3 regions of the Streptomyces griseochromogenes genome follow, and region 2 is predicted to be linked to each of the others. Evidence: riboswitches for the same ligand, from Rfam matches in the RefSeq annotation. Region 2 holds a riboswitch; each other region holds the start of a gene.
What was found. Region 2 has a riboswitch for cyclic di-AMP ahead of AVL59_RS19070 (C40 family peptidase). Riboswitches for the same ligand answer to the same signal wherever they lie in the genome.
Positions count from the first base shown of each region.

Region 1 (10,159 bases), 3.5 Mb from region 2:
TCCGCGACGCCCTTCTCCTTCAGCGGCGCGATGTCCTCCTCGGGGATGATCCCGCCGCCGAAGACCAGGATGTCCTCGGCCTCACGCTCCTTGAGGAGGTCGATGACCGCGGCGAAGAGGGTGTTGTGGGCGCCCGAGAGGATGGACAGGCCGATCGCGTCGGCGTCCTCCTGGATGGCGGTGTCGACGATCTGCTCGGGCGTCTGGTGAAGCCCGGTGTAGATGACCTCCATGCCGGCGTCGCGCAGCGCCCGCGCGATGACTTTGGCCCCGCGATCGTGGCCGTCGAGCCCCGGCTTGGCCACCACCACGCGGATCGGACCGGCTGCCACACCCATCACTGCCTCCATCAAGCGACCACGGAAGCGACCGCTTCCGTCCGTACCGACAAGTACCGCACATCCGGCGCGTTCCGTCACCCGTCGGGAAGTGAACGAACGTTATCTCCAGCATCCCGCAACCGGCGGTTTTACGGTGCGGAGCGAGGGGGAAATCACACGGAGGGACATGAGGGCACACGGGGGATCGAGCCGTCACCCTGTGTGCCGACAGGAGGTCGGCCCATGAAGGTCACCGGGATAGTGCCACTCTTCCTCCCGCTCTACCGGCGCCTGTGGCCCGGCAGGCTGGCCGATCTGTCCATGACCCTCCTCAAGGCGACCGCCCTGGAAGCCGTGATACTGGCCGGTCATCTGCTGCTGTATCCGACCGGCCTCGTCCAGGAGCGCCGCGTTCCCGTGCTCCCCGCGCAGGAGGGCGCCACACCGCTGCCCGGCCGACCCGCCCCGCCGGTCGTCCTCTTGCACGGTTTCATCGACAACCGCTCGGTCTTCGTCCTGTTGCGCCGCAACCTGGCCCAGAACGGCGGGCAGCGCGTCGAATCGCTCAATTACTCCCCGCTGACCTGCGACATTCGCAGCGCGGCCGAGCTGCTGGGCCGGCACATAGAGGAGATCTGCGCACGCACCGGAAGCGGTCAGGTCGACATCGTGGGGCACAGCCTGGGCGGGCTGATCGCGCGCTACTACGTACAGCGCCTGGGCGGCGACCTGCGGGTGCGCACGCTCGTCACCCTCGGCACCCCGCACTCCGGCACCCGTGCCGTTCCGCTGGCCAGCGCGCATCCGATCGTGCGGCAGATGCGGCCCGGCTCGGAGGTGATCGAGGAGCTGACCCGGCCCGCGCCCGGCTGCCGCACCCGGTTCGTCAGCTTCTGGAGCGACCTCGACTCCGTGATGGACCCGCTGGAGACGGCCTGCGTCGACCACCCCGACCTGGACGCGCGGAACATCCGGGTGTCCGGGATCGGGCATCTCGCCCTGCCGGTGCACCCCGCCGTCGCGGCGGGGATACGCGAGGCCCTCGACACCGTTGACCCCGCGGCCCGGCGCTCCGACGGTCTGACGGTGGCCTGAGGGGCGGCTCCGGACAGGCCCCCGAGAGCGCCCGCACACACGGGACACAGCCGGTGAACAGGTGACGCACCGCCACCGGACATCGAACGAGCTTCGAACACAAGGCCAAACTCGCGTCCGACGTCCCCCGAAACACCGCCGAATGCCCGTTTCAGTCCAACGCGAAACCAGCCGAAGATTGTCCCGCCCGCGTACCGCCGGGTACAGTCGCCGCACTGCTCTGGCAGCCCCTGTTGTCGAGGCGAAAGAGAAGTTGGTGAACGACCGTCACCCGTCGGGGACCATGACTACCCCGGCTCCGGCTTCCGACGCCTCCGCCGCGCACTATGCGTCGTACGGAGCACAGGGAGCCCTCTACGACGACCTCACCACGTACGGCAGCTACGACGCCAACGGTTTCTCGGCCGGCACCACCGGCACCGGGGCCTTCGGCACCGACCCGTTCCTCGGCGGCCTCCCGGGCCAGCAGCAGCACACCGGCACCTACGACACCACGCAGTGGCAGACCGGCGCCGGCCAGAGCCTGAACTACGACCCGTACGCGGCCCAGCATCACGCGGCCTACGACTCGGGCGTGTACGACACCACCGCCTGGACGGTCCCCGCGCAGGCCACGGGCAACGACATCAGCGGCCAGTGGGACGCGAGCGCCTGGCTGCAGCCCGGCCCGTCCGCCGGCGCCGACCCCACCCAGCAGTGGGAGTGGGGCACCCAGAGCTTCGACACGGGCGTGTACGACGCCACGCAGTGGAACTCCGACGGCTCGGCCGCGGCGCACGAGCAGCTTGGCGAACCGTTCGACCAGCAGGCCACGGCGACGTTCGAGCAGGTCGGCGACGCGCGGTCGACCGCCGCCTTCGAGCAGACGGTGTACGAGAACGCCTCCCCTGCCGGGTTCGGCGAGTACGACGGGTTCGACGAGGCCCCCGCCGGGGGCGGCGAGTTGAGCGACACGGGCGAGCTGCCTGCCGTACCGTCACTGCTCGAGGACCAGGAAGAGACCACTCCGGTGGCGCCCCGCGCGGGTTCCCGCAGCGCGGCGCGTTCCCGGCGCCGTACGCCCCCCAAGCGCTCCGCGCTGCTGACCGTCGCGGTGCCCTCGGCCTGTGTGATGGGGGTCGCCGGAATCGCCGCCGCCTCCGTGGGCACCCTGACCGGCGGCGACGGCAAGGACACCACCGCCTCCGCCTCGGACGCGCATGCGGTGAAACCGTCCGTCGCCAACAGCGAGCTGGACTCCCAGCTCAGGACCCTCTCCGCCGGCGCCGACGACTTCGCCGACCGGGCGAGCCGTACGCAGGACCGTATCGACCTCAAGACGCAGCAGGCGCTGGAGAAGAAGAAGGCGGCCGCGGAGGCCGCGCTCAAGGAGCGAATGCGCCCCAAGTTCGTACTGCCGGTCACACAGAAGGGCCTCAGCGCGTACTTCGGTCAGGCCGGTGTGAACTGGATGTCCGTGCACACGGGCATCGACTTCCCCGTCGCCTACGGCACCACGGTGATGTCCGCCACCGACGGCACCGTCACCACGAAGTGGAACAGCGCCTACGGCAACATGCTGATCGTGACGGCGAAGGACGGCACGGAGACCTGGTACTGCCACCTCTCCAGCTACCGCGTCGCCTCCGGTACGACCGTCAAGGCGGGCGAGCCGGTCGCGTACTCCGGCAACTCGGGCAACTCCACCGGCCCGCACCTGCACTTCGAGGTTCGGCCGGCGGGCGGGGCGGCCATAGACCCGCTGCCGTGGCTGCGCAGCCACGGCCTGGACCCGACCTGAGCCCGTGCCGACAGTGAGCCCCGCCGGATCCGGCGGGGCTCACTTCGTCTACAGCTTCTCCACCGGCGCGTACCGCAGCAGCAGCCGCTTCGGCTTGGCTTCTCCGAAGTCGATCGTCGCCTCGGCGTTCGCCCCCGTGCCCTTGACCGCGACGACCGTGCCGAGGCCGAATTGGTCGTGGGTGACGCGGTCCCCGACGGCCAGGGCGACCACCGGCTTCTCCGTGGTCCGCCGCGTGGCGAATCCGCTCGCACCCGCCGCCGACGAGCGCGAGCGGGTCGAGGAGAGCGAGGCGGCGATCCCGGAGGCCGGCCCGGAGGAGACCGGTGCGGTCGCTCCCGTCCGCTTCCACTCCACATGGGCGGCCGGAATCTCCTCCAGGAAGCGGGAGGGCGGGTTGTACGACGGCTGGCCCCAGGCACTGCGCAGCGCCGACCGCGTGAGGTACAGCCGCTCCCGCGCACGCGTGATGCCGACGTACGCCAGACGCCGCTCCTCCTCCAGCTCCTTGGTCTGGCCGAGGGCGCGCATGTGCGGGAAGACGCCGTCCTCCATACCGGTCAGGAAGACGACCGGGAACTCCAGGCCCTTGGCGGTGTGCAGGGTCATCAGGGTGATGACGCCGTCGCCGTCCTCCTCGTCCGGGATCTGGTCGGAGTCGGCGACCAGCGCGACCTGCTCCAGGAAGTCGGACAGCGCCACCGACTCGCCCTCGCCGCGCTCCTGCTCGAACTCCAGGGCAACGGCCGCGAGTTCCTGGAGGTTCTCGATGCGGGTCTCGTCCTGCGGGTCGGTGGAGGCCTGCAACTCGGCCAGGTATCCGGTGCGTTCGAGCACCGCCTCCAGGACCGTCGCCGGTCCGGCGCCGGATTCCACGATCGTGCGCAGGTCCTCCATCAGCGCGTTGAACCGCTTGACCGCGTTGGTGGACCGCGCGGCCATGCCGTACGCCTCGTCCACGCGCTTCAGGGCCTGCGGAAAGCTGATCTTCTCGCGCTGGGAGAGCGCGTCGATCATGGCCTCGGCGCGCTCGCCGATGCCGCGCTTGGGGACGTTGAGGATGCGGCGCAGCGGCACCGAGTCCTCCGGGTTGGCGAGGACGCGCAGGTAGGCCAGGACGTCCCGGACCTCCTTGCGCTCGTAGAAGCGGACACCGCCGACGACCTTGTAGGGCAGGCCGACGCGGATGAAGACCTCTTCGAAGACACGGGACTGGGCGTTGGTGCGGTAGAAGACGGCGACGTCACCGGCCTTCGCGTCGCCCGCGTCCGTGAGGCGGTCTATCTCGTCGGCGACGAACTGCGCCTCGTCGTGCTCGGTGTCTGCGACGTAGCCGGTGATCCGCGCGCCCTGGCCGGCGTTGGTCCACAGGTTCTTCGGGCGGCGGGACTCGTTGCGCTCGATGACCGCGTTGGCGGCGGACAGGATGGTCTGCGTGGAGCGGTAGTTCTGCTCCAGCAGGATCGTCGTCGCGTCCGGGTAGTCCTCCTCGAACTGGAGGATGTTGCGGATCGTCGCGCCGCGGAAGGCGTAGATCGACTGGTCCGCGTCACCGACGACGCACAGTTCGGCGGGCGGGAGGTCGTGCTCGTTCGGCGGCGCGCCGACGTCCTCGGGGGCATGCTCGCCGGTGCCCACCAGTTCGCGCACCAGCGCGTACTGGGCGTGGTTGGTGTCCTGGTACTCGTCGACCAGGACGTGCCGGAAGCGACGGCGGTAGTGCTCGGCGACGTCCGGGAAGGCGCGCAGCAGGTTGACCGTCGTCATGATCAGGTCGTCGAAGTCGAGCGCGTTGGCCTCGCGCAGCCGCGACTGATAGAGCGCGTAGGCCTGGGCGAGGGTCTTCTCGAAGCCGTCGCTCGCCTGGGCGGCGAAGTCCTCCTCGTCGATCAGCTCGTTCTTGAGGTTGCTGATCTTGGCGCTGAAGGACTTGGGCGGGAAGCGCTTGGGGTCGAGGTCCAGATCGCGGCAGACCAGGGCCATCAGGCGCTTGCTGTCGGCGGCGTCGTAGATGGAGAAGCTCGACGTGAAGCCGAGCCTCTTCGACTCGCGCCTGAGGATCCGTACGCACGCGCTGTGGAAGGTCATGACCCACATCGCGTTCGCGCGCGGGCCGACGAGACTCTCGACGCGCTCCTTCATCTCGCCCGCGGCCTTGTTGGTGAAGGTGATCGCGAGGATCTGGCCCGGGTGCACGTTCCGCTCGGCGAGCAGGTGGGCGATGCGGTGGGTGAGCACGCGGGTCTTGCCGGAGCCGGCGCCGGCGACGATGAGCAGGGGGGAGCCGGCGTGGACCACCGCCGCGCGCTGGTTCTCGTTCAGCCCCTCCAGGAGGGCGGCCGCGTCGATCGCGGGGCGCGGGGCGCCGTCGCGGTAGTACGCGTCCCGGTCCGGCGGCACGTCGAACTTCCCGCCGAACAGATCGTCCGGAACCGGCTCCGGAGCGTGATCGTCCTCGGGCGGCGGCGGGGGCTCCTCCTCGCGCCCGCGAGGGGCTTGGAGGTCCGCCAGGAAGCTGTCGTCAAAGAGGCTGCTCATCGCTCTCCGAGTCTAGGGCGCCGCACCGACAACCGGTCGCCGCCCCGGAAACATGGCCGGCGGGCAGGGTTCGCTATCGGACACGCCTGCGGAGGGCCGATCGTCGACCGCCGGGCGCCGATCGGCCCTCACCCAGCGGAACCGCCTTGTCACGCCTGTATGAAACAGCCGCCAGATCACGGAAATGTATCGGACATATGAGGCACCAACCTTCACAGGAGTCACACGAGTTGGCTAGGTTGCCGTCAGGCCGCACGACCCCTTCCGGCGAACCTCGCCGGGCCGCGCGGCCTCCGCCGAGTCCGGTGCGCCTTCGCGTGGCCGCCGGAGCCGGGGACCCACCGATCCTGGGGTGAATCGGCCGACTCCCGCCCGGGACGAAGCCGTAGGGCAACCCTTCCGAACCATCCGCCCGAACCCGACAGCTAACCCGGTAGGCGGCACATTGGAAGGAGTCGCCTCCCTTGGCGTCGCACCGCAAGCCGGGCCCCGGCAAAGCCCTCGGACCGGCCGTCCGCACCCCGGCCCTCGCCACCGCCGCCTTCACCTCCGTGGCCGTCCTGGCCCCGACGGCCGAGGCCGCCCCCGCCCCCGCCCTCGGCGGCCGGCCGAGCCTGGAAGAGATCGAGAAGAAGGTCGACGAGTTCTACCGCAGGGCGGACCCGGCGGCGGAGGAGGAGCCGGCGGGCAGGCAGCAGGGGCGCCGGGACGCCCCGGCCGAGGAGAGTGCCCGGCGCCCGGGCCGGCTCGCCAAGGCCCGTGAAGGACTGGTCTCGTTGGGCGCCGCCACGGACACGGCCGCCCTCCTCGCGGAGTTTCCGCAGGACCACTTCGCCCCGCAGCGGGTGATGAACCGGCTGGCCACGCGTGTGAAGGGCACCGCCGAGCGGGGGAAGACCGGCGCCGCCCCCGAGACGCCGGCCGCGGCGCCGTACGACGTGAAGACGGCCAAGGCGAGGGTCCAGGAGAAGCTCGCCACCGCACGCGAGCTGCTGTCCCGGCTGACGGCCCAGGAGAACGCTCGGCCGGCCGCGATCGAGCCGCGGAACCGGGCGGAGGCCGCGCGGCAGGCGGCCGGGCCCGCGCAGCCGCGGGTACCGGCCCGGCAGGAGACCGCTCCGCCGTCCACCGGATCCGCCGGCTCGTACGCCACCCGGGCCGGCAAGGCGGTCGCCTTCGCCCGTGCCCAGATCGGCAAGCCGTACGTGTGCGGTGCCAGCGGCCCCGGCTCCTACGACTGCTCCGGGCTGGTCCAGGCCGCCTGGAAGGCCGCCGGCGTCAGCCTCCCGCGCGCCGGCCACGACCAGGCCCGCACGGGCACACCGGTCCCCCTGGCCGACGCCCGGCCCGGTGACCTGGTCTTCTTCCACGGCGACAGCAGCCATGTGGGCCTGTGCACCGGCGACGGCCTGATGATCCACGCCCCGAAGCCCGGCGCGTACGTCCGCGAGGAGTCCGTCCACCACGGCGGCGAATCGATCATCCACAGCGTGGTGCGGCCCGCCTGACCGGTGCTCTTTTCGAGCCCCACGGGCGCGTGCCCTCCTCCTGCGGACTGCCCCGCTCCCTAGCATCGGGCGCATGCCCGGCATCTCGGCTCTGCGTGCGTGGTGGGCGGGGCGTCCGCCGACGGCGGGAGCCGCCGTCATGGCGACCGGCATCGTCTCGGTGGGCCTGCAGCTGACGGGCGCCGAGACGGTCTCCCGGGGCTTCCTGTGGCTGGCTTGCGTCGCCTGGGTGGCGCTCGCCGCGGACTTCGTCGTACGGCTGGCGACGCAGCGGGAGCGGTGGATGGCCGAGGCGCAGAGCCCGGCCTCCCTCGTCGCCGTCGCGGCCACGACGGTGATCGGTACCCGTTTCTCGGTGCTCGGCAGGCAGCATCTCGCGCAGGCGTCGCTGGTCCTGGCGGCGCTGCTCTGGCCGGGCCTGCTGTTTCTCGCCGTACGGCGCTGGCGGCCGCGCATGCCCGGAACGGTGTTCCTGTGCTGTGTGGCGACGCAGGGGCTCGCGGTGCTGGCGGCCACCCTGGCCGCGGCCGACGGGACGGCATGGCTCGCGCGCGCCGCACTGGTGCTGTTCTGGCTGGGCCTGGTGCTCTACGGCTTCGCCCTGACGCGCTTCGACCCGCGACAGATCTTCGAGGGGGCCGGGGACCAGTGGGTCGCGGGCGGGGCTCTGGCCATCTCGGCGCTGGCCGGGGCGAGACTGCTCCTGGCCGACAGCCCGCGCCTGTATCTGTGGAACGACGACGACCGCGGTGTGCTGCGCACCGTGACGGGCGCGCTGCTCGTTCTGGGCCTGGCCTGGTGCGTGGTGCTGCTGGCCGCCGAGGTGGCCCGGCCGCGGCTGCGCTACGACATGCGGCGCTGGGCGACGGCGTTCCCGGTCGGGATGACGGCGGCGGCCACGCTGTCGGTCGCGGCCGCCCTCGGAGCCGGGTGGCTGAGGGGGCCGGGGCGGGTGCTGGTGTGGGTGGGGGTGGCGCTGTGGCTCACGGTCGCGGCCGGCGCGGCGCTCGCGGCGCGCGCCGGGATCGGCCGGGCGCGCTGAGCGTCACGTCCACAGCACGGCGATGAAGATGTTCGCGGTGGTCAGCAGACCGACCAGCCCGAAGAGGCGCTTGTCCACCTTCTCCTCGTCGCGCTGCACATAGACCAGCCCGAGGATCACGATCAGCAGGGCCAGCTTCACGCCGATCTTGAGGACGTTGACATGGTGGTCGTCGGCCTGGTTGAGGCCGACGAGGGCGACACCGGTGACCAGCATGGTGAGCGCCCCGTGCAGCATCCCGGGGACGAAGCGGGCCGTGCCCTGGCCCATCGCCTTCATCTGGGACAGGAAACCGCCGAGCAGCGCGGCGATGCCGATGATGTGCAGGCCGACGAAGAGATGGATGAGTACGTCCATGAGCCCGGAGCCTAATGAGGTGCTCCGAAGGCTCCGGTCACCGGCCCCCACGGCACCCGCCGATCTTGCATTTATGCGCCCCATAGCACTCCGTGACTCCCGTGTGTTCCGCATTCCGCACATCGGTCACCACGCTGCGTGAAGGCGACGACTCCAGCCCGGCAATACGGTCACATACCGTCACGACCCGATCCGTCACAGCCAGTTCCGCACAGTGCGTTACCTGACCGTCACCGCCCGGCTTAGCGTCCTCCTCCAGGTGACCGGCTCCCCACCGCCGCTCGGGCCAGGGCGACAGTCGGCCATCACCGCCGAGAAGGGTCCCGCGGCGGCCCGATCCCCCTGTGCGGGCCGCCGCCGGACGCCCCGACCACTCGGTCGCGGAGGTCCTACGGAAGGACGTGACGGTCCAGGTGGCAGCGCACCGCAAGCCCCGACAGCGCTCGCTCGGCGGCAACACCGCCCGCACGGCCGCGACCCTCGCCCTGGCGGGCGCGGCGGGCGCGACGGCCTTCGAGGGGACGGGTCACGCCGAGCCGGAGCTGACGCCGGCCCAGGTGAAGACCGAGGTGGACAAGCTGTACCAGGAGGCGGAGGCCGCCACCGAGAAGTACAACGGGGCGAAGGAGAAGGCGGACACGGCCGAGCGGCGGCTGAACTCGCTGCGGGACGAGACAGCCCGCAAGCAGGACAGGCTCAACACGGCCCGCAACGCGCTGGGTTCGTTCGCGGCGGCGCAGTACCGCCAAGGCGCGATCGACCCCGCCTGGCAGCTCGCGCTGTCCAGCGACCCGGACCGCTATCTGGACGGGGCAGCGCTCGCGGAACGGGCCGGTGAGCGCCAGGCCGGGGCTGTGGCGCGGGTGCGCGAACAGCTGCGGGAGATCGAGCAGTTGCGCGGCGCCGCCCGTATCGAGCTGAATTCGCTGCGGGCGCGGCAGGCGGAGGTGAAGCGGCAGAAGCAGACCATCACCGCGAAGCTGACGCAGGCGCGCAGGCTGCTGGCACGGCTCAGCGCGCCGGAGCGGGCGCAGGTCAACGGCGACGGCACGGCCTCGGGCCATGCTTCGCGGTCGGCCCCGGACGCCCGGGCCGGCCTGGAGCGGGCAGGGTCCGTCGCCGCCCCCGACGCCCGGGCGGCGGCTGCCGTCGCCTACTCCTACCAGAAGCTCGGCAGCCCCTACGTGTGGGGCGCGACCGGCCCGAACGCCTTCGACTGCTCGGGCCTGGCCCAGGCGGCCTACCGCTCCGCCGGCATCTCCCTGCCGCGCACCACCTACGCCCAGATCAACGCGGGCCGACGCGTCTCCCGCTCGGAACTCCAGCCCGGCGACCTGGTGTTCTTCTACGCGGGCATCAGCCACGTCGGCATCTACGTCGGCGACGGCCAGATGATCCACGCCCCCAACCCCTCGGCACCTGTCCGGCTCGCCCCCGTCGACCTGATGCCGTTCGCGGGGGCCACCCGGGTGGCGTGAGGGCGCCGCCCGAGCCGGGTCAGACCAGGCGGCGGGCCGTC
Region 1 covers NZ_CP016279.1:987,429-997,587, reverse strand. The annotation lists gene AVL59_RS04755 (cobalamin B12-binding domain-containing protein) at 1-338, opposite strand, end outside; gene AVL59_RS04750 (esterase/lipase family protein) at 564-1,415, shown strand; gene AVL59_RS04745 (M23 family metallopeptidase) at 1,672-3,195, shown strand; gene pcrA (DNA helicase PcrA) at 3,244-5,733, opposite strand; cyclic di-AMP (ydaO/yuaA leader) riboswitch at 6,046-6,190, shown strand; gene AVL59_RS04735 (C40 family peptidase) at 6,198-7,241, shown strand; gene AVL59_RS04730 (tellurite resistance/C4-dicarboxylate transporter family protein) at 7,315-8,283, shown strand; gene AVL59_RS04725 (hypothetical protein) at 8,287-8,640, opposite strand; gene AVL59_RS04720 (C40 family peptidase) at 9,054-10,118, shown strand; gene AVL59_RS04715 (LuxR C-terminal-related transcriptional regulator) at 10,138-10,159, opposite strand, start outside.
Region 1: another riboswitch for cyclic di-AMP. It lies ahead of AVL59_RS04735 (C40 family peptidase); the one in region 2 lies ahead of AVL59_RS19070 (C40 family peptidase).

Region 2 (10,159 bases):
GGCGTCGAATTCCAGCCACAGCGAGGGCAGGAGGGCGGCGAGCCGCTGCGGCCAGCTCGCGAAGTACCCGGAGTCGCCGAGCCTGCCGATCTCGGTCAGACGTGGGCTGACCAGGACGGACACCCGCACGGTGTCTCCGTCGACCACACCGTCGGGCAGCACGGTCCACCGAATGCTGTCCATGATCAACCCACTTCCGCGAAGGCAGTGCAGTAGTCGAAGACCGGGTCGATGTGTGTACCGGTCGTGGGATCGACGTACGGCGACATGAGGTCGACGAACGACGGCGGGGCGATGGCCGCGCCCGCGCCCGCGAGCAACGCGGTGTGCGGCCCGCTGCCTGCGAACCTCTTCTCGCAGTGGATCGTCACCGATTCCTCGAAGAAGCCGATCTCGATGCTGATGGTGAGGGTGGCCCGGCCGACGGCGTAGCCGTCCTCGTAGCCCAGTTCCATGTAGAGCTCGATGGAGGCCGAGACGATGCCGAGGACATCGACCTCGCCGCGTGCCCTCAGATAGCCGACGAGTTTGACGCTCTTCTTGGCCAGGTCGAGGCGGAAGTAGATGCCCGCCATCACGGACAGGCTGCCGCTGGCCACCCCGAAGTCCATCGACACCGCGGCCCCGAACTCCAGAGCGGCGTCCAGGACGGCGATCTCCTGCGGAGTCAGCACGATCCCGAAGTAGCCCCCGCCGCCGAGCATCGAGACGGTCAGCCGGAAGGGTGCCTCGCGGCGGCAGAAGGAGAACCCGGCCTGCAGTGGGGTGTCGCCGATGAACGGCACCGAGATGCCGGCGTTCAGCGAGAGGTTCTCCAGGCTGAACACGCCGACGGCCGCATTGGGCAACTGCATCGAGTAGTTGGCGTGGATCCCGGCGCCGTCGACGGTGATGGCCGGCGGATCGCTGAAGCCGTCGAGTGGAATGAGGTTGCGCAGTGTCTGGACGAACTTCAGATGCCCGACGAAGTCGACACCGGTGAACTTCACCTCGACGTCGGGTTTCTGCCCGGCGCGCATGCTGAACCGGATCTGGTCGAAGTGCAGTACGACCGCCTCGAAGTGCGGAACCATGCGCAGCTCGAAGTTGCCCAGTGTGCAGGTGATGTCCGCGGCCTGCGGCTGCTCCGGGTGCAGCGAGCCGCGCAGGTCGGCGACGAGCGTCAGTTTGCCCACCGGCCAGAACACCGCGTCCTCCGCCCTGGTCGGTGTCGGTCCGCCGGGCGTCCACGCCTTGATGTCCGGCTGCCATTCCAGCCGGGAGTTGACGACATCGGGCAACTTGGCGCCGAGTGCGGCGAGTTCGACCGCCTTCTGCAACGCGAGCGCCTGTCCCACCGCCCTGTCCCAGGTGGCGACCTGTTCGGCGATGCGGCCGAGCAGCTGCCGGACGGCGACGTCCACCGCGGCGGGCAGCGCGCTGCGCAGCGCGGTGAGCGCGTCGGAGAACGCCGTGAAGGCGTTCTCCACCTCTTCGATGGTGGTGGGGTCGGGTGACTGTTCCAGTTGGCTGGTGATGAAGTCGACGAGCAGCTGCGCGAATGCCGCGGCGGCATCCGTCACCCGCACGACCGCATCGGCGATCTCCGGGAACTGTTCCTCGATCCCGGTCAGCAGATCGCGCAGCCCGCGCAGGTCGCCGAGAAATCCGGTGACCGCGTCGACCGTCGCGGTGAAGAAGTTCGGCGCTTTGAGGTTGTCCAGGCCGATCTCGCTCAGGATCTCGGTGAGCGGGAACATCCCGAACAGCCTGGCTCCGGCCAACTCCCCGAAATAGTCGAGGGGGTTGAACCTTCCCTGGGCGAGCTTGGCCCACTTGTCGGTGTCCGCCGCGTCGTCGGCGAACGGACGGGCGGGGGTCGCGGCGACCGGCCCGGTGAGCCGGGAGAGACCGGCGACCGGGAAGTTGGGCTGGGCCAGCGCTCCGGCGGTCTGCCCGCCGTCGCGGAAGGTCAGGTCGAAGGGCTCGGCCAGCTCGATGAACACCTGGCCCTTGTTCGCCTCGGAAAAGCCGTTCCGCACATAAGGGTCGGGGTAGAACACCGATCGTGCCTGGTCGCCGCCGTACCCGGTGCCGAACCGGCTCAACGCCGGGACCACGGCGCGTGCCCACCGTACGGTCGGCACGAAGCGGGGGTTGTCGGTGGGATCCAGGTCCAGAATGGACGGGGCGGTGGCCGCACCCCAGATCAGCTGCCCGGTGGACAGGGTCGTGTCGCCCGGCTTCCGGCTGGGCGCGTAGGCGACGTCCTGTCCCCGCACGTCCGCGACGACCCGGTCGACGCCCGCTCTGCCCGTGTCCGGTGGCTCCGGCGTCGGGTCCGACCCCAGGTCCTGGTAGTGCTGGACGACCTGCTGCACATCGGCCGCGTTCTCGTGCACCTTCTTGCCGAGGAAGGCCATGGGCGTGCGGAACTCGACCGCGCGGCCCTCCAGATCGATCATGCTCACCTGGAACTGGAACGGATCCTCGGTTGCGGTCACCGGGAAGAACGCGAGCCTGTCATGGGGTTCGCCGCCGGGGTCGGAAAGCCCCGGAATCGTCTGCGGGGTTTCGAGATCGGGTGTGACCGGGGTGATCAGCCGGACGCTGCCGAACGGGAACAGCCGGTGCAGCCGCTTCTGGTCCTCGTTCTCCTCCAGCCGCCCGTAACTGCGTACCGGCTCCCGCACCATGATGAAGAACCGTTGGTTGAGATAGGCGGCGCGGTCCGGCCGCCCGTGGTCGAACTTCCGCTCGGTGACCTTCACCAGGTCGGCCAGATGGCCGAACGGGAAGAGTCTGCCCCGGTACATGACCCGTACGTAATGGTCGCGGCCCAGCGCGGCACGGTGCCGCCACTCGGTGACGTCGAAACCGACGGGCGGCCGCTCCCACCTGCCGAGCGAGTCCAGCCAACCGCCCATCGCGGACAGCATCAGGTTGTCCACCTGCAGCGGCGCGGGCCGGAAGCCGTCCGGCAGATTGGTGTTGGAGCTGAGGTGCACCACCGAGGACCGGTCGTTTCCGTCCAAGGCCATGACGAATTCGCTGCCCCCGGCGGGCAGTGGGTGCGGGTCGGCGGGGTTGAAGCCCGGGTCGCGTGTCCACACCGCACGGGCCCGGGCGGCAAGCAGCCGGGTGTGCCAGAGCTCGATGCGATCGTCGGGATCCGGAGGCGCGGTGGCGTGCGTCCAGGAGGCCGTCTGCGGCGGTGACAGCAGGAGACGGTAGGGCAGTTCGATACCGGTCCGTGGATTCGCGGCGTCCGCGAGGGGGTTCTCCGGGCCGGGTCCGGGAGTGATGGTCCCTGGCGCGGCGGGGGTGGCCCTCGGCTCGACGGTTCTCGCTCCCGGTCCCACGGCTGTGGCGGGGAGGAGCCCGGCGAGCAGACCGGCGTCCGCCGGACCGTGCGGACCGTGCCGAGCGGTCAGTTCCGCCACGGTCCGGGCCAGGCGCAGCGCCTCGAAGGCATCGGCGGGCCGGCCGGCCTGGATCTGCCGGAGCCCGGCCGCCACGGCCGGTTCACGCGCGGCGTCCACCACGCGCGGCGGAAGCTTCCCCATCGCGGTGAGCAGCCCGGACTCGGTGTATTCGATGACGTCCCCGGCTCCCACGGCGAACACCAGCACGCTGTGGCCGCTGATGCGGGAGGCGACCGGCGGCGGCTTGTGCGGCTCGCTGCCGGATACCTGCGCCCCGGGCTCCGGCAGGCCCGGGCTCACCTCGAGGAAGGCCTGTTCGGTGACGTGCTGCGGTCCGAAGGTGACCACGAGATAGGCAGGTCGGTCCGGGTCCTGTCGGACCAGACGCCGCGCACCGAGCAGCGGTCGGTCCAAGCGCAGGCCCGGAAAGCCGAATTGAAGATCAAGCAGATCGATCGCCCGTAACAAACGGTACGGGCCTGGCGGTTGCGGCGCGCCCATGCGCTTCCCCCGTCACTGAGTCCCCGGGTCTTCCAGACACTGGTCAGGTGTCAGTAATGAGTGTTGCAGAAGCCGTTCGGGCATGTCGCAAAATGCGAAATCGGATCCGAGCATCCCGCCGGTGTACCGATTCTTCGTACGTGCGCTTCGATCGGCAGCACGTCATCTACGCGCCGGACGGGCCGATACTCCATACCATCCGATCCGTTCGAATTTCCCTTGAAATTGATCAGCCAGGGAATTTCCCGTGGCGGCGCACATTCCGGAAGGGAGGGCGCTTGGCCGCGCGGGGTGGGGTGAGAGGCGTGCGAGGTGGGCGCGCACACGCCTCCGCGCCGGTCGACCGCGATATGAGCGGTCGCGAACAGGCTCAGGCGCGCCGGCGGATCATTCGCCACGCCGGCGCGTCCGGCCTTTCATCGCCACCGGTCGTCAGGCCGGGCGGACCACACTGTGGATGATCGAGTCGCCGCCGTAGTAGATGGATTCCTCGCGGACGTAGGCGCCGGGCTTCGGGGCGTGGATCATCATGCCGTTGCCGATGTAGATGCCGACGTGGCTGATGTCGTCGTAGAAGAAGATGAGGTCGCCGGGCTGGGCGTTGGTCAGGGACACCGTCGTACCGACGTTCACCTGGTCGTAGGTCGTGCGCGGCAGGGAGACGCCGGCGGCCTTCCAGGCGGCCTGGGTGAGGCCCGAGCAGTCGTAGGAGCCGGGCCCGGTCGCGCCCCAGACGTACGGCTTGCCGATCTGCGCGCGGGCGAAGGCGAGAACCTTCGCGGCCTTGGCGGCGTAGGTGGAGTCCGACGAGGTGGAGGTGCCCGAACCCGAGGACGAACCGGACCCCGAGGAGGAGCCGGAGCCGGAGGACGAGCCCGAGGCCGAGCCGGAACTCGACGTCGAGCCCGAAGACGCGCTCCCCTGCTTCGCCGCCTGCGCGGCCGCGGCCTGCCGCTTGGCGAGCTCCGCCGCCTTCCGCGCCGCCGCCTCCTGCTTCTGCTTCTCGATCGCCGCGAGGCGCGCCTTCTCCTCCGCCGTGAGCTTGGACAGCAGCTCCCGCGCTGTGGACAGCTTCTTCTGGATGGTGGACTTGGCGGTCCGGAGGTCGTTCTGCGACCGAGTCAGCGTCGCGAGGCTCTTACCGGCCTCCTGCCGCGTCTTCAGGGTCGCGGACTGCTCGGTGACGAAGTCGTCGACGGCGCCCTTCTGGCGCGAGGTCAGCCGGCTCATCAGCTGCGACTGGTCGAAGTAGTCCTGCGGGGAGTCCGCGAGCAGGAAGGTCGCGGTGTCGGGCGCGGCGTCCCCGGTCCGGTACTGGGCCGCGGCGAACATCCCCAGTTCTTCCCGCGCCTTGTTGAGCTTGGCCGTGCGCTTGGCCAAGTCGTCGCGCAGGGTGTCGACGCGCTTACGCTCGTTCGCGGTCTTCTCGTTGGCCGCGTCGTACTTCTCGGTCGCCGACTCGGCCTGTCGGTACAGGTCGTCGACCTTCTTCTGAACCTCTTCGAGGCTCGGCTTGCCGTCGGCGGCGGGGGCGGCATCGGCGGTCTGGGACAGCAGGGCCACCGAGGTGAGAGCGGCCGTGGCGAGCACGGGGGTGCGTATGCCGACTACGCGCGTACCCGTCGGGCGCGACTTGCGGTGCGACGCCAAGGGAGGCGACTCCTTCCATGTTCCGCCTACCGAGTTAGCTGTCGGGTTCGGGCGGGTGGTTCGGAAGGGTTGCCCTACGACCCTTTCCCCGGAAGGGAGTTGGGCCGATTCACCCCAAGGTCGGTGGGTCCCCGGCTCCGGCTGCCGTACGGGCGCGCCGGACTCGGCGGAGGCCGCTCGGCCCGGCGACGTTCGCCGGTGGGGGTCGGGCGGCCTGGCGGGAACGCTAGCCAACTCGTGTGGCCCCTGTGAAGGCTGGTGGGCGATATGCCCGATACATTTTCGTGACCTTTTCCCGGCGGCGTCGTTGAGTGCAGTCAATCCGCCTCGATGCCGTATGAGTTGTCCTGAATTGCAACGCCTGTAATCGGGTCAGTATTCGTCCGGCCGGAGCTGCCCGCGGATGGCCACAAGTCGGCACGCCCTTCCCCGCCCTTTCAGGGGCGATTCCAGCAGTTCCGGGGCGGGAGGCGGGTCCCTCCTCCCGAGACCGTCGGCAAGCCGTCCGAAAAGTGTGGCTTCGCGAGGCAGGGCAGGGCCGAAGCGGGAAGCCGCAGCGTGGTGGTTCCGGCGCGGGCGACTCGGTGTGCGGGAATCCGGCTGCTGCCGGATGGTGGGGAGATGCGGACGTCCGATGCGATGAGCGAGGCCGATTTCCGGTCCCTGCACCGGCGGCTCAGGGACAAGGCGCCCGGCGGCCGCGCGGGCCGGGGCGCCCTGGAGACGATCACCGGGACGCAGGTGCTGGCGGCCGTCCGCGAGGTGCGGTCCGGACGTGCGGTGTCGCTCGCGGCCCCCGTGAACACGCGGATCGCACCGGACGACGCCGATCCGGCCGAGCACCGGCTGACCGCTCCGGCCAGTGGTCACCCTCGTGCGCGCGGCCTGGATTTCGCGCGCGATCGTTTCGCCATGAACATTCACGGCGACGTGGACTCCCACCTCGACGCGCTGTGCCATGTCATCTACGACGGCACACTGCACGGCGGCCTGCCGGCCGCGGACGTGCTCTCACCGGACGGCGCCGACGCCCTGTCCGTCGACCTGGCCCGCGACGGCATCGTCGGCCGTGGGGTTCTCCTGGACATTCCCCGGCTGCACGGCGTCCCTTGGCTCGAACCCGGGTCGCACGTGACCGCTGACGACCTCGCCGCCGCGGAGGCCGAGCAAGGGCTTCGAGTGGGCAGGGGCGACATTCTCCTCGTGCGGGTCGGCCACCGCCTGCGGCGCGAGGAACTCGGCCCCTGGGACGTGTCCGGCGCTCGTGCCGGGCTCCATCCGGGCGCCATGGAGTTCGTGGCGGAGCGGGAGGTGTCCGTGCTCGGAAGTGACGGCAACAACGACACGGCCCCCAGCGCCGTGCGGGAGGTCGGCTTCCCGGTGCATGTACTCGCTGTCCACGCGATGGGACTGCCGCTGCTCGACTATCTGCGGTTCGAGGACCTCGCACCGGTCTGCGCGCGGGAGGGCCGCTGGACGTTCCTCTGCGTGATCGCCCCGCTCCTGCTGCCCTCGGCCACCGGTTCCCCGGTCAATCCCCTCGCCATACTGTGACGGGTGACCCGCCTCGTACGGGTCCCCCGCGGGAAACGAGCTACCGGCGGTGACCCCGCGCGCACGTCCGTGCGCATGGGGTCCCCGGCTGTCGCCGGCCGGTGCGGTCGTCGACCGGAAACCGACCGCGCGCCGCCGCCCAGGCTCACCCGCACAGCCCGACTCGCCGGGCACAGCACCCGGAGATACGTTGGGGAACGGGGCCGGACGGTGGCTGGGGCTGACGTCTCCTTCACCCCAGAAGGACCGGACAAAGCTCCGAGGGTGGTGGCCGGCATGACCGAAGCGCAGCATTACGACGTCATTGTCATAGGCACAGGTGCGGGTGGTGGCACCATCGCCCACCGGCTGGCGGACACGGGAAAACGGATCCTTCTGCTCGAGCGCGGCGACTATCTGCCCCGTGAACGCGACAACTGGGACTCCACCGCGGTCTTCGTCAAAGGAAAGTACCGCGCTCCGGAGTTCTGGTTCGACAAGAACGGAAATCAATTTCCGCCCGAGGTCAATTACTACGTGGGCGGCAACACCAAGTTCTACGGAGCCGCGCTCTTCCGCATGCGACCGGAGGACTTCGGCGAGCTCCGGCACCACGACGGCATCTCGCCCGCCTGGCCGCTGCGCTACGAGGACTTCGAGCCCTACTACACCCAGGCCGAACATCTCTACCTCGTGCACGGCCGGCACGGCGAAGATCCCACCGAGGGTCCTACCAGCGCCCAGTACGCCTATCCGCCGGTCCAGCACGAGCCTCGCATCGAGCAGCTCAGCCACGACCTGGAGAAGCAGGGTCTGCACCCCTTCCACCTCCCGATCGGGGTGAATCTCACCCAGGACGAACGGGGCCGGGCCGTACACACCAGCGCCTGCATCCGCTGCGATCGCGTCGACGGCTTCCCCTGTCTGGTCGGCGCCAAGTCCGACGCCCAGGTCATCTGTGTCGACCCCGCCCTGCGCCACGCCAATGTCGAGATGATCACCCATGCGGACGTTCGGCGCCTAGAAACGGATACGACCGGCCGGAGTGTCACCAAGGTCGTCGCCACCGTGGGGGACGGAGACCCCTCCACCGTGGAGTTCGGCGCCGACATCGTGGTCGTGGCCTGCGGTGCCGTCAACTCCGCCGTCCTGCTGCTGCGTTCGGCCGATGACCGGCACCCCCAGGGGCTCGCCAACAGCTCGGACGTGGTGGGCCGGTACTACATGCGTCACAACAACATGGCCCTCATGGCCGTGTCCCGGGAACCGAACGACACCAAGTTCCAGAAGACTCTGGCACTGCACGACTGGTACCTGGGATCCGACGACTGGGACTACCCCTTGGGCGGGATCCAGATGCTCGGCAAGTCCGACTCCGAGCAGATCCACGGCGAAGCGCCCCGCTGGGCCGGGGCGGTCGCCCCGGACATGCCGTTCGAGGTGCTGGCCCACCACGCGGTCGATTTCTGGCTGTGCGGGGAGGACCTGCCGGTCGCGGAGAACCGTGTCACCCTGGACCGGGACGACGGGATCCACCTCGCCCTCGACGAGAAGAACAACATCGCCGGGCTGGAGCGCCTGCGGCACAAACTGCAGGGCATGCTCGAACACCTGGGCATGCACGAACACCATCTCCTGTCGCGGAGCCTCTACCTGCACAAGGGCATGCCCATCGGCGCCACGGCGCACCAGGCGGGCACGGTCCGCTTCGGCGGCGACCCCGCGAGCTCGGCCTTGGACGTCAACTGCAAGGCCCACGACCTCGACAACCTCTACGTCGTCGACACGAGCTTCTTCCCGAGCATCGGAGCGGTCAATCCCTCGCTGACGGCCATCGCCAACGCCCTGCGTGTCGGTGACCACATCGCGGAGCGACTGCGATGACCTCCCACCCACCGGCCGACGGCAGCACCCTGCCGGATCCACCACTGATCACACCGCTCCAGGACCTGCTTGCGAACGCCGAGCGCGGCGAGTTGGAGAAACAGATACGCCGACTGCTGGAGCAGTACCGGATCGTCGACGTGGCCCGCAAGGTGGTCGGAGTCGGGAATGTGGGCACCCGCTGCTGGATCGCGCTGCTGCTCGGCAGGGACGCCGAGGACCCGCTGTTCCCGCAGGCCAAGGAGGCCGACGCATCGGTGCCGACGCCCTTCGCCGGTGCGGGCCGCTTCCGGTCGCAGGGCGAGCGGGTGGTCTGTGGCCAGCGGCTCATGCGGACCACGAGTGACATCTTCCTGGGCTGGGAGCGGGTCGACGGCATCGACGGCATCGACGGCATCGACGGCATCGACGGCCGCCGACGGGACTTCTACGTCAGGCAGTTGCGCGCCTGGAAGGGCATCGCCGAGCCCGAGAGGATGCCGCCGGCCGGACTGGAGACTTTCGGTGGGATGTGCGGTGCCACGCAGGCTCGCGCACACGCGAGGTCGGGTGACCGGATCGCCATCGCCTCGTATCTGGGCAGCGGTGACGCCTTCGACCGGGCGCTGGTGACGTTCGCCGAGCTCTACGCCGACCAGAACGAGAGGGACCACCAGGCACTCGTCGATGCCGTCCGTACGGGACGGGTCACAGCGGCAGCGGCCTGAGCAGGGGACCAGCAAGGAGACCGCCATGGATCGCTACCCGCCCATCGCCGACCACGGGCTCATCGGGGACCTGCAGACCGCGGCTCTGGTGTCGTCCCATGGCGTGATCGACTGGTTCGCGACACCGCGCTTCGACTCGCCCAGCGTCTTCGCCGCCCTGCTCGACCACGACGGCGGCGGCTACTTCCTGCTCGCGCCGGAGCACCCCGAAGGGACCTGGAAACAGCTCTACTACCCGGACACCGCCGTCCTGGTGACCCGCTTCATGTCTCCGGACGGAGTCGGCGAGATCGTCGACTACATGCCGGTCCAGCCGGGCACGACAGCGGCCGACCGGCACCAACTGGTGCGTGTCGCCCGCACGGTGCGCGGCACCGTGCGGTTCGAGCTCGTATGCCGGCCGCGGTTCGACTACGCACGGGCCGGCCACCGGCTCGACCTGACGCCTGAGCGGGCGACGTTCCACGCCCCGGGCGCGAC
Region 2 covers NZ_CP016279.1:4,480,423-4,490,581, reverse strand. The annotation lists gene AVL59_RS19080 (hypothetical protein) at 1-183, opposite strand, end outside; gene AVL59_RS19075 (hypothetical protein) at 186-3,818, opposite strand; gene AVL59_RS19070 (C40 family peptidase) at 4,338-5,555, opposite strand; cyclic di-AMP (ydaO/yuaA leader) riboswitch at 5,564-5,734, opposite strand; gene AVL59_RS19065 (cyclase family protein) at 6,177-7,109, shown strand; gene AVL59_RS19060 (GMC oxidoreductase) at 7,386-8,972, shown strand; partial or broken gene AVL59_RS19055 (DUF2252 family protein) at 9,005-9,679, shown strand; gene AVL59_RS19050 (glycoside hydrolase family 15 protein) at 9,705-10,159, shown strand, end outside.

Region 3 (10,159 bases), 3.7 Mb from region 2:
CTCCCGAAGCAGTTCGCGGAGGATGTCCTGATCGTCGCCACCGGGCTCGTCCTCCTCGAACCACAGCCCGAGATCCTGGACCTCCGCCACGTACAGCCGGGCACCGACCGGGTCCTTCGGCGCGTTCCCGAGCATCTCGAAGCCGTCCAGCAGCCAGCACGCGTAGTTCCAGCGCGCCTCGCCGGGATCCCCGTGGCGTTTCTCCCGCTCGTACTGGGTCTCGGTGTTGTAGCCGATGGCCACGTACGGACGCCGGTCGTCGTCGTCCACCCGCCAGATGCGGAAGGACAGGGCGTAGATCTCCGGTCTCACCTCCTCGGGGAAGCGCTCCAGGACGCCCGTCGCCGCCTCCAGGAGATGCGCCGGAAAACTCTCGCGCCGGTCCGTCACCACATCCGCCCCCGTTCCGTCAGTGCAGGGAACGCAACCTAACGCGCACCACTGACACTCACGAGGCACCCTCATGCGGGCACGGATGACCAACGCGGCGCACGTCCTCGCGACCGCCCTGAAGGGCGTCGGCACGCTCCTGCAGGGCATCGGCGAGGGCGGTGTGCCCGGCGAGCCTGCGGAGATCGTCGGGCTGCGGGCCGGCCAGAACAACGGCTGCAGCGTCTGTGTGCACGCCCACACGGTGAACCTGCGCAAGGCCGGTGCGAGCGAGGAGCGGATCGCCGCCGTCGGCGCCTGGCGCGAGGCGCCCTTCTTCAGCGACGTGGAACGTGCGGCGCTTCGGCCGGCCGGGCGGATGACACGGCTCGCAGACCGCTCCGAGCTGCCGGTACCGGACGCCCTGTGGGACGAAGTGGCCGGTCATTTCGACGAGACGCGGCTCTCGGCGCTGATCCTCACCATCTCGCTCACCACCATGTTCAACCGCTTCAGCACCACCATCAGGGATTCTGCGGGCACCACTTGGGGCCGAGGAGTACACAAGTCCGGGAACACCAGGGTGAGTCGAGGGGGCGCGCTGTCCGTATTCTCTGATCATGGCCGCACCCCCCGCATATGCACTGATCGCCACCGACCTGGACGGGACACTGCTGCGCGGTGACGACACCGTCTCCGACCGGTCGCTCACCGCGCTCGCGAGGGCGGTACGGGCCGGCGCCCGGCATCTGGTGGTGACGGGCCGCCCGGCCCCCCGGGTGCGGCCCCTCCTGGAGGACCTCGGCTGCGCGGGCCTCGCGGTGTGCGGGCAGGGCGCGCAGGTCTACGACGCCGGAGCCGACCGCCTGCTGTGGTCGGTGCGCCTGGACCGGGAGCTCGCCGAGACCGCGCTCGGCAAGATCGAGGCCGAGGTGGGACAGGTCTACGCGGCCGTCGACCAGGACGGCGTGGACGGGCTCACACTGATCGAGCCGGGGTATCTGATGCCGCACCCGACCCTGCCCGCCGTGCGGGTCGACCGCCGCGACGACCTGTGGTGCGAGCCCATCAGCAAGGTGCTGCTGCGCCACCACACGCTGTCCGACGACGAGTTGGCGGCGACCGCGCGCGCGGCGGTCGGCTCGCTGGCGACGGTCACGATGTCGGGGCCGGGGACCGTGGAACTCCAGCCGTGCGGGGTCACGAAGGCGACGGGTCTGGCGCTGGCCGCCGACCACCTCGGGATCCCCGCCGGCCGGGCTCTCGCCTTCGGCGACATGCCCAACGACATCCCCATGTTCGACTGGGCCGCGCACGGTGTCGCCATGGCCAACGCCCACCCGGAACTCAAGACCGTCGCCGACGAGGTCACCCTGTCGAACGAGGACGACGGCATCGCCGTCGTCCTCGAAAGACTGTTCCCGACCGACTGACCGGGATATCGGCAGGGGCCCGCCGCCGACGCTCGTCAGTAGGCGCCGTTGACGTTGTCGATCGACCCGTAGCGCGCGGCCGCGTAGTTGCAGGCGGCCGTGATGTTCGCGACCGGGTCGTAGACGTCGAAGGCCGTTCCGGCCACGTGGTACGTGTTGAACGTCGGGTCGATGACCTGGAGCAGGCCCTTGGACGGGATGCCCTTGGCCGCGTTGGAGTCCCACAGGTTGATGGCGCTCGGGTTGCCCGAGGACTCGCGCATGACGTTGCGGTGGATGCCGTTGTAGGTGCCCGGGATGTGCTTCTCGGCCATGATCGCGAGCGACTCGCGGATCCAGCCGTCGAGGTTGTTCGGGTACCCGGCGAGCGTGGTGGACGGCGTGGTGGACGCGGGAGTGGCGGCGGAGGCGCTGGTCGCACCGATGAGCGGGAGGGTGAGCACGGCGGCGCCGGTGCCGACGACGGTGAGCTTGCGGACGAGGCCGGTGGTGCGGGTGCGGCGGGGCTGAGCGGCAGCGGGCATGGCGAAGTTCCTCTCCGTCGCCTGCGAGGTGAGCTGTCGGGTTCGGGCTGGGGAGGTGCCCGGCCGCGCCCGGGGAGGCGCGACTTCACCCCTAGCCGTTCCGGTGTCGACATGTGCGTCTGCACATGTGTCGTCCGGTCCGGCGGCTTACCTGGGTCCCCCGCTCCTGCCGTACGAATGAGTTCGTCGATGGGTCGTGTCAGGCGCGGCAGGATTCGGCGTCCGCCTGACTGGCCCGGAAGCTATGCGAGGGCACATGTCCGGAACAAGTGGTGGATTCACACAACGCGCCAGTTGACCTTGATCTGCCCCGTATGGGGCAGTTGATCCTTTGCGGTTGCCAATCCCCAACTGGCCGATGGGGCAAGGGGGAAGCGTGTCGGCGCCGGATGGCCGGATGTGTGAGGGGAGTGACCCAATTCACGAAATGGCAAAGTGTAGCAAATCAGACATAGGGGATTCGGGAGATTCGCTGACCATGATGCAAAAGGAGTAATGCGTTCACGGCCCAGATCGCGACAAAACGGACGGATTCCTGTTAAGTCAATAGATGTCCGCTTTTATTAGATGATCAAGAACTTACCGGCCCTGGTCCGGTACCGCCCGGGCCGGACCGGTAGGCGCTATCGGTGATCGAAAGAGGACCGGATACGCTGACTTGAGTGATGGCAGCGACCTATCGACAAACCGTGTAATCGCCAGCAGACACCAGCAGACAGGAGACCCCCCGTGACCGTCGTCGGGCCGTTCGGGCTGAGCGTGCGGGACCAGGCTCTGGAAGCCGATGTCCAGGCCGGATTGGCGGCTGTCGAGGAAGGCTTGCTCGAAGCCGCCAAGAGCGAGGTCCCGTTCATCACGGGGGCCGCGCAGCACCTCGTACGGGCCGGTGGGAAGCGGTTCCGACCGCTGCTCGTGATGCTCGCGGCACAGTTCGGCGACCCGGACGCGCCCGGCATCGTACCGTCGGCCGTCGTCGTGGAGCTCACCCATCTGGCCACGCTGTACCACGACGACGTCATGGACGAGGCGTCCGTGCGGCGCGGCGTGGACAGCGCCAACACCCGGTGGGGCAACTCCGTCGCGGTCCTCACCGGCGACTTCCTCTTCGCCCGCGCCTCCCAGATCCTCGCCGACCTCGGCCCCGAGGCGGTCCGGGTGCAGGCCCTCGCGTTCGAGCGGCTGGTGACCGGGCAGATCCTGGAGACCGCGGGTCCCTCGGACGGCCGCGATCCGGTCGAGCACTACCTGGACGTGCTCGGCGGCAAGACGGGATCGCTGGTGGCGGTCTCGTGCCGGTTCGGCGCGATGATGTCCGGTGCCGACGAGACGGTCGTCGACGTGCTCACCCAGTACGGCGAACGGCTCGGGGTCGCCTTCCAGCTCGCGGACGACGTCCTGGACATCGCCTCCGACTCGCACGAGTCCGGCAAGACCCCGGGAACCGACCTGCGCGAGGGGATCCCGACGCTGCCCGTGCTCCGGCTGCGCGAGCGGGCCGCCCGCCTCGGCCTGCCCGAGGACCGCGCGCTGTGCGAGCTGCTCGACTCCGACCTCAGTGACGACACCCGGCACGCCGAGGCGCTCGCCGCCCTGCGCGCCCACCCCGCCCTGGAGCAGGCCCGCCGGGACACCGTCCGCTACGCGGAGGAGGCCCGGTCCGCGCTGGTCCCGCTGCCGGAGTGCGACGCCAAGGCGGCGCTGATCGAGCTGTGCGACGCGGTGGTGCACCGGGCCGGCTAGGGCCCGCGGCGCCCCTTATGTCGCGAGTGTGAGGGCGGTGTCTCCCGCACGACCCCTACGGGTCGGGGGAGGTACCGCCCTTGCGTGTCATACCGCAGGTGTACACGGAGTTGGCCCCGAGGTCTGACGCTTCCGCACGGCCGATTTGGTCAGATGGAGACCACGGAAATCACCACTCCTCACCGATTCGGGTGAGAATGGCGGCTCAGGTGTACCAGCGTGAGGACAGCCGCCGCCGACGACGGAGGTAAGGCACACATGGCACCGTACGAATCCGACGACGCAACGGGCGCCGCGCCGGACGAGGACCTGCGCTCCGGACGCCGCAAGGCCGCCCGGTACGCCGTCCCGGTCGCGGTGGTGGGGGTGGCGGCCGCCACGATCGGGCTGGTCCCGGCGCTCGCCAATTCCGGTGACCCCGACCTGCCCAGGATCACCGCCCAGCAGCTCATAGAGAAGATCGCCAAGTCCGACGTGCAGCAGGTGTCCGGCACGGTGAAGGTCAGCACCGACCTCGGCCTGCCGAACCTCGGCGGCCTGGAGAGCAGCCTGGCCTCGGGGGCGGCCCAGGGCGGCGGCGACGGGTCCTCGGCCGACCCGAAGTCCAAGCTCACCGAGTTGGTCACCGGCACGCACACCCTGCGCGTGGCAGCCGACGGCCCGGACCGGCAGAAGCTGTCGCTGCTGGAGAGCGGCGCCGAGTACAGCATCATCCACAGCGGCAAGAACGTGTGGGGCTACGACAGCAAGAGCAACGAGGTCTACCACTCCACCGCCCACGAGTCCGGCAAGGAGCACCGGGCCGAGCCCCCGGCCACGCCCAAGGATTTCGCCGACGAGGCCCTGAAGTCGGTGGACGACACCACGTCCGTGACCGTCGACGGCACCGCGCAGGTCGCCGGACGCGACGCCTACAAGCTGCTGATCAAGCCCAGGCAGTCCGGCACCACGGTCGGCGCGATCAGCATCGCCGTGGACGCGAAGACGGGTCAGCCGCTGAAGTTCACCCTGACGCCGAAGAGCGGCGGCGCCGCCGTGCTCGACGCGGGCTTCACCCAGGTCTCCTTCGCCAAGCCGGCGGCCTCCACCTTCGACTTCACCCCGCCCAAGGGTGCGAAGGTCACCGAGGAGAAGCAGGAGTCCACCAAGGCGCCGAAGCACGCCCCGGCGTCCGGCGAGGACTTCGGTAAGGGCCTGGACGGGGCCACCGTGCTCGGCAAGGGCTGGACGTCCATCGCCACCTTCGACACCGGCGCCAAGGGCGGCATGCCGTCCGGCTCCGAGGGCGGCGCCTTCGGCGGCTTCCTCGGCTCGCTCGGCGACAAGGCCTCCGGCAAGTTCGGCAAGGGCACGGTCTTCTCCACCCGTCTGGTCAACGCCCTGATCACCGACGACGGCAAGGTGTACGCCGGCGCGGTCACCAAGGACGCGCTCGTGAAGGCGGCGAACGAAGGGAAGTAACCCTCCGGGGCCCTCGGGGCCTCCGGGGGCGCCCAGGGGGCCCGGGGTGGGTGTCGGGGGCACCCTGGGCACGCCTCGGGCGCACCCGGGGCCCCTGGGACGACGAATCGAGGGACCGATGGACGAACCGTCCGCCACGGAGCGGGACTCGGGGGACGCGGCGGAGCGGGACGAGCGCGACGCGGGGGCGCACGTCATCGTCACGCGCGGTCTCACCAAGCGCTACCGCGGCGGACAACTCGCCGTCGACGGCCTCGATCTGACCGTCCCGGCGGGCAGCGTCTTCGGCTTCCTCGGCCCGAACGGCTCCGGCAAGACCACCACCATCCGCATGCTGATGGGCCTGATCGAGCCGACCTCGGGCACGGCCCGGGTGCTGGGCCACCCCATGCCCCGGGCCGGCCGCGTCGTCCTCCCGCAGGTCGGCGCGCTGATCGAGGGACCGGCCCTGTACGGCTTCCTCTCCGGCCGGGACAACCTGCTGCGCTACGACGCCGCCGACCCGACCGCCGACCCGCGCACCCGGCGCGCCCGGGTCGCCGCCGCCCTGGACCGGGTGGGCCTCGCGGCCGCCGCGGGCAAGAAGGCGAGGGCGTACTCACTCGGCATGAAGCAGCGCCTGGGCCTGGCCGCGGCGCTGCTGCAGCCGCGCGGACTGCTCGTCCTGGACGAGCCGACCAACGGCCTCGACCCGCAGGGCATGCGCGAAATCCGTGCCCTGATACGGGAATTGGCCTCCGACGGCACGACCGTCTTCCTCTCCTCCCACCTCCTCGACGAGATCGAGCAGGTCTGCACGCACGCGGCGGTGATGACACAGGGCCGGCTGGTCACACAGGGCGCGGTCGCAGACCTGGCGGCCGGCGCGCGCGGCCGGCTGGTGGTGACCACGCCGGATGCGGGCGAGGCGGCCCGGGTGCTGAAGGAACAGGGCGTCGGGGACGTCACGGCGGACGGCGACCGGGTGACCGGCGAGCCACCCGAACGGGACCTCGCCGAGGTGAACGCGGCACTGGTCACGGCGGGCGTCCGGGTCCGGGGCCTCACGCTCGAACGGGCTTCCCTGGAGGACGCGTTCGTGGCCCTGACGGGAGAGGGATTCGATGTCGCGGGGTGAGGCACTCCAGGCGCCGGCCGCACCCGGCCCCGGCCGTCCGAGCCCTCTGTGGACCTTCGGGCTGCTGCGCAACGAGCTGGTCACCACCGTCCGCCGCTGGCGCACGCTCGCTCTGCTCGGCGTGCTGGCGGCTGTTCCGGTGCTGATCGGGATCGCGGTGAAGGCCGAGACACGGGGCGGCGCGACGGCGGACCGGGGTGGCGACGGGCCTGCGTTCATCGCGCAGATCACCAACAACGGCCTGTTCCTGGTGTTCACGGCCCTGGCCGCGACCCTGCCGTTCTTCCTGCCGATGGCGGTCGGCGTCGTCGCCGGCGACGCGATCGCGGGCGAGGCCGGCAGCGGCACCCTGCGCTATCTGCTGGTCGCCCCGGCCGGCCGCACCCGTCTGCTGCTCACCAAGTACACGACGGTCATGGCCTTCTGTGTGCTGGCCACCCTGGTCGTGACCGTCTTCGCGCTGGTCGTCGGAGTACTGCTGTTCCCGCTCGGCGACCTCACCACCATCTCCGGCACCCGGATCGGCTTCGCCGAGGGTCTCGGCAGGGCGCTGCTGATCGCCCTGGTCGTCGCCGCCTCGCTGGTCGGCATCGCGGCCCTCGGCCTGTTCGTGTCGACCCTGACCAACAGCGGCATCGCGGCGATGGCGACCACCGTGGGCCTGCTCATCACCGTCCAGATCCTCGACCAGATACCCCAGCTGCACGCGCTCCAGCCGTACCTCTTCCCGCACTACTGGCTGTCCTTCGCCGACCTGGTGCGCGACCCCGTCTACTGGGACGACCTGGTGAAGAACCTCGGCCTGCAGGCGCTGTACGCGGCCGTGTTCGGCTCGGCGGCCTGGGCGCGGTTCACGACGAAGGACATCAGCGCGTAGGAGGGCCGAAGCGGTGCCGAGCGCGCAGGGCAGGTGAGGCTCGGGGCGTCGTCAGGCGTCCTGGTGCGGGAAGCGGGCGAGCGGTGCCTCGCGGGCGAAGAACGTCTTCGCGCGGGCCAGCGCGTCGGTGTCCTTCCGTACGTCCCCGGGTGCGCTCCCGTTGCCCAGCAGCACTCCGCCGAAGCGCATCCCCATGTAGGCGGCCGAGTTGTTGAGCGTGCCGACCAGGGGATCGGCGACCGACGGGTCCCGGCCCGCGAGCGCCGTGACACCCCACAGCGTGCGTCCGGCCAGAGCGGCCTTGAAGTCGAGGCCCGGGGTGCGCAGCCAGCCCGACCAGTGGTCCAGATAGCGCTTGGTGAGGCCGGACACCGAGTACCAGTACAGCGGCGAGGCGATCACGATGTCGGTCGCCGCGAGGGTGGCGTCGAGCAGCCGGCCGGTGGCGGTGTCCGACAGGGGGCGTACACGGTCGCTGTCGTGGCGCAGGTCCACGAAGTCGGGGAGGGGGTGTTCGGCGAGACGGATCCATTCCTGTTCCGCCTCGCCGGGCAGCTGCTCGGCGGCCTCGCGGGCCAGTAGTTCGGTGTTGCCGTCAAGGCGGGCGCTGCCCAGGACGAAGAGAAAGCGTTGGCTCATTGATCCCCCAGAGTGAACGTTGCCGTACCAGGAAAACAGGCGTGTGCATTATATGCACGAACAACAACCCTGTTCCAGGGCGTGGCGAGGGCGTGGCGAGGACACGACGAGGGCGCGGCTGGTGCGAGGCTGTGACGTCGCGGTGACGCGTGAGCCGAGCGGAGCAGACAGACTGGTTGGCAGCACGCGTACGACCGGATCGCGGCGCCGGGGGAGTGAGGGAACACCGATGGCTCGACTCAGCTTCGAGAAGAAGCGGGCGCAGCAGCCCGTGGCGCACCCCGCGGAGGTGCACGTGCGGGTGTCCGGCGCGGACAGCGCGTCGGTGGGCGGGACAGCGGTCGTGGCCGCTCCGGGTGAGGAGATCCAGCAGGCCGTGTTGAACCACCTCCAGCGCCTGGCCATCAGCCTGGGCGCCCCCATACGCGCCACGATCCAGGACGACCGGGCCGGCTGCGTGGTCCCCCTGGAGGTCGCGGCGGACGGCTCCAGCAGGATGGCGGGGGACCCGGTGCGCCTCGCTCCGCGGGGCGTGCCCGCCGGGGTCCGGTCGCAGGCGGCCGTACCCGGTGCGTCGGGCGTGGTGCGGGTGCCCACGGGGCAGTTCGGACCGGCGCCCGTCATGGGCTCGCCGTCGGCTCCGTCCACCACCCCGGAGGCCGTGGACGCGCCTCCCGCCGCCCAGGACGCGGCCCCCGTCGCCGTCGTCGTACCCGAACGGTCCCTTGTCCCCGACCCGGCCGCCCAGGTTTCCGTGACCGAACCGGCCCCCGTACCCGCGCGCGCCCCGAAGCCCGTCTCCGAGCCGGCCCCGCTGCCTGTTGCCGAGATCGCCCGGGAGATCGTCCTGGAGCCCGCCCCGGCCACGTCCTCCACCCCCACCCCCGCCCGCGGGTTCGACGCCGTGGCCGAGGAGGTGCTCGGGGACGAGCCCGTGACCGAGACCGCCGAGGGGGCCGAGCTGCTGACCGAGCCGATGGCGCGGATCAACGAGGCCGTCCGGGAAGGCCGTATCGAGGCGGCGGCGGAACTCGCCCAGCGCACGCTCGTCGAGGCGTCCGGTGTGCTGGGCCCGCGCCACCCCGAGGTGCTGCACCTGCGCGAGCTGGCCGCCTACATCGCCTACTTGGCGGGTGAGCCCGTCCGCTCCTTCCGCCTGTCCCTGGCCCTGGCCCGCCTGCGCCGCCAGGCCGGGGACGCGGAAGGGGCCTACGGCAACCTGCAGAGCGCGGCCACCGCCTGGCGCGCGGTCCGCGAACCGGAGGAGGGCCTGCGGCTCGGCCGCGACCTGATCGACGTGTGGACGGACCTCGTGGCGGAGCCGGGACCCGCCGCCGAGGACCCGCGGTCGCTGGAGTCCGCCCGCTCCCGGATGGTCCGGCTGGCCGACCGCGCGGCGAAGGCGGCGCGGGTGTAACCGGCCGTGCTCCGCCTCGGCGGGTCAGTGCACGCAGAACTCGTTGCCCTCGGGGTCCGCCATCACCGCCCACGCGCCGGAGGGCTCCTTCACCTCGCGCAGGACCCGCGCCCCCAGGGCTTCGAGCCGTGCCACCTCCTGAGCGCGCCGTCCCTCACCGGGGTGCAGATCGAGGTGGAGCCGGTTCTTGCCGGTCTTGGCCTGCGGGACGCGCTGGAACAGCAGCCGGCGCCCCAGCCCGGTGCCGGTGTCCGGGTCGTAGGGATCGTCGGGATGCCGTACGGCGATCAGGTCGCGGAAGGCGGGGCGGCCGTGGTACTCGACGGTGGCTTCCCCGGGCAGCGCGCCGAGCGTCAGCAGCCGTTCGACGAGGGCGCTGTTGTCCTCGGCCGTGTAGTGCAGCGCGGCGGCCCAGAAGTCGGCCTGCGTATGCGGGTCGGCCGCGTCGATGACGAGCTTCCAGTGCACAGGGGCGGGTGTCTGCGTCGACATGGGCACCACTTATAGCGCCTGCCTCCGACACCCGGTCGTGGTCACACGTCGGCCGGCGCGGAGTCGGGCGTGTCGACGCGGGGCGGAACG
Region 3 covers NZ_CP016279.1:807,075-817,233, forward strand. The annotation lists gene AVL59_RS03795 (hypothetical protein) at 1-390, opposite strand, end outside; gene AVL59_RS03800 (carboxymuconolactone decarboxylase family protein) at 464-1,054, shown strand; gene AVL59_RS03805 (HAD family hydrolase) at 990-1,802, shown strand; gene AVL59_RS03810 (transglycosylase SLT domain-containing protein) at 1,838-2,326, opposite strand; cyclic di-AMP (ydaO/yuaA leader) riboswitch at 2,330-2,525, opposite strand; gene AVL59_RS03815 (polyprenyl synthetase family protein) at 3,056-4,066, shown strand; gene AVL59_RS03820 (LolA family protein) at 4,325-5,527, shown strand; gene AVL59_RS03825 (ABC transporter ATP-binding protein) at 5,646-6,644, shown strand; gene AVL59_RS03830 (ABC transporter permease) at 6,631-7,521, shown strand; gene AVL59_RS03835 (flavodoxin family protein) at 7,573-8,160, opposite strand; gene AVL59_RS03840 (hypothetical protein) at 8,390-9,577, shown strand; gene AVL59_RS03845 (VOC family protein) at 9,602-10,069, opposite strand; gene rarD (EamA family transporter RarD) at 10,111-10,159, opposite strand, start outside.
Region 3: another riboswitch for cyclic di-AMP. It lies ahead of AVL59_RS03810 (transglycosylase SLT domain-containing protein); the one in region 2 lies ahead of AVL59_RS19070 (C40 family peptidase).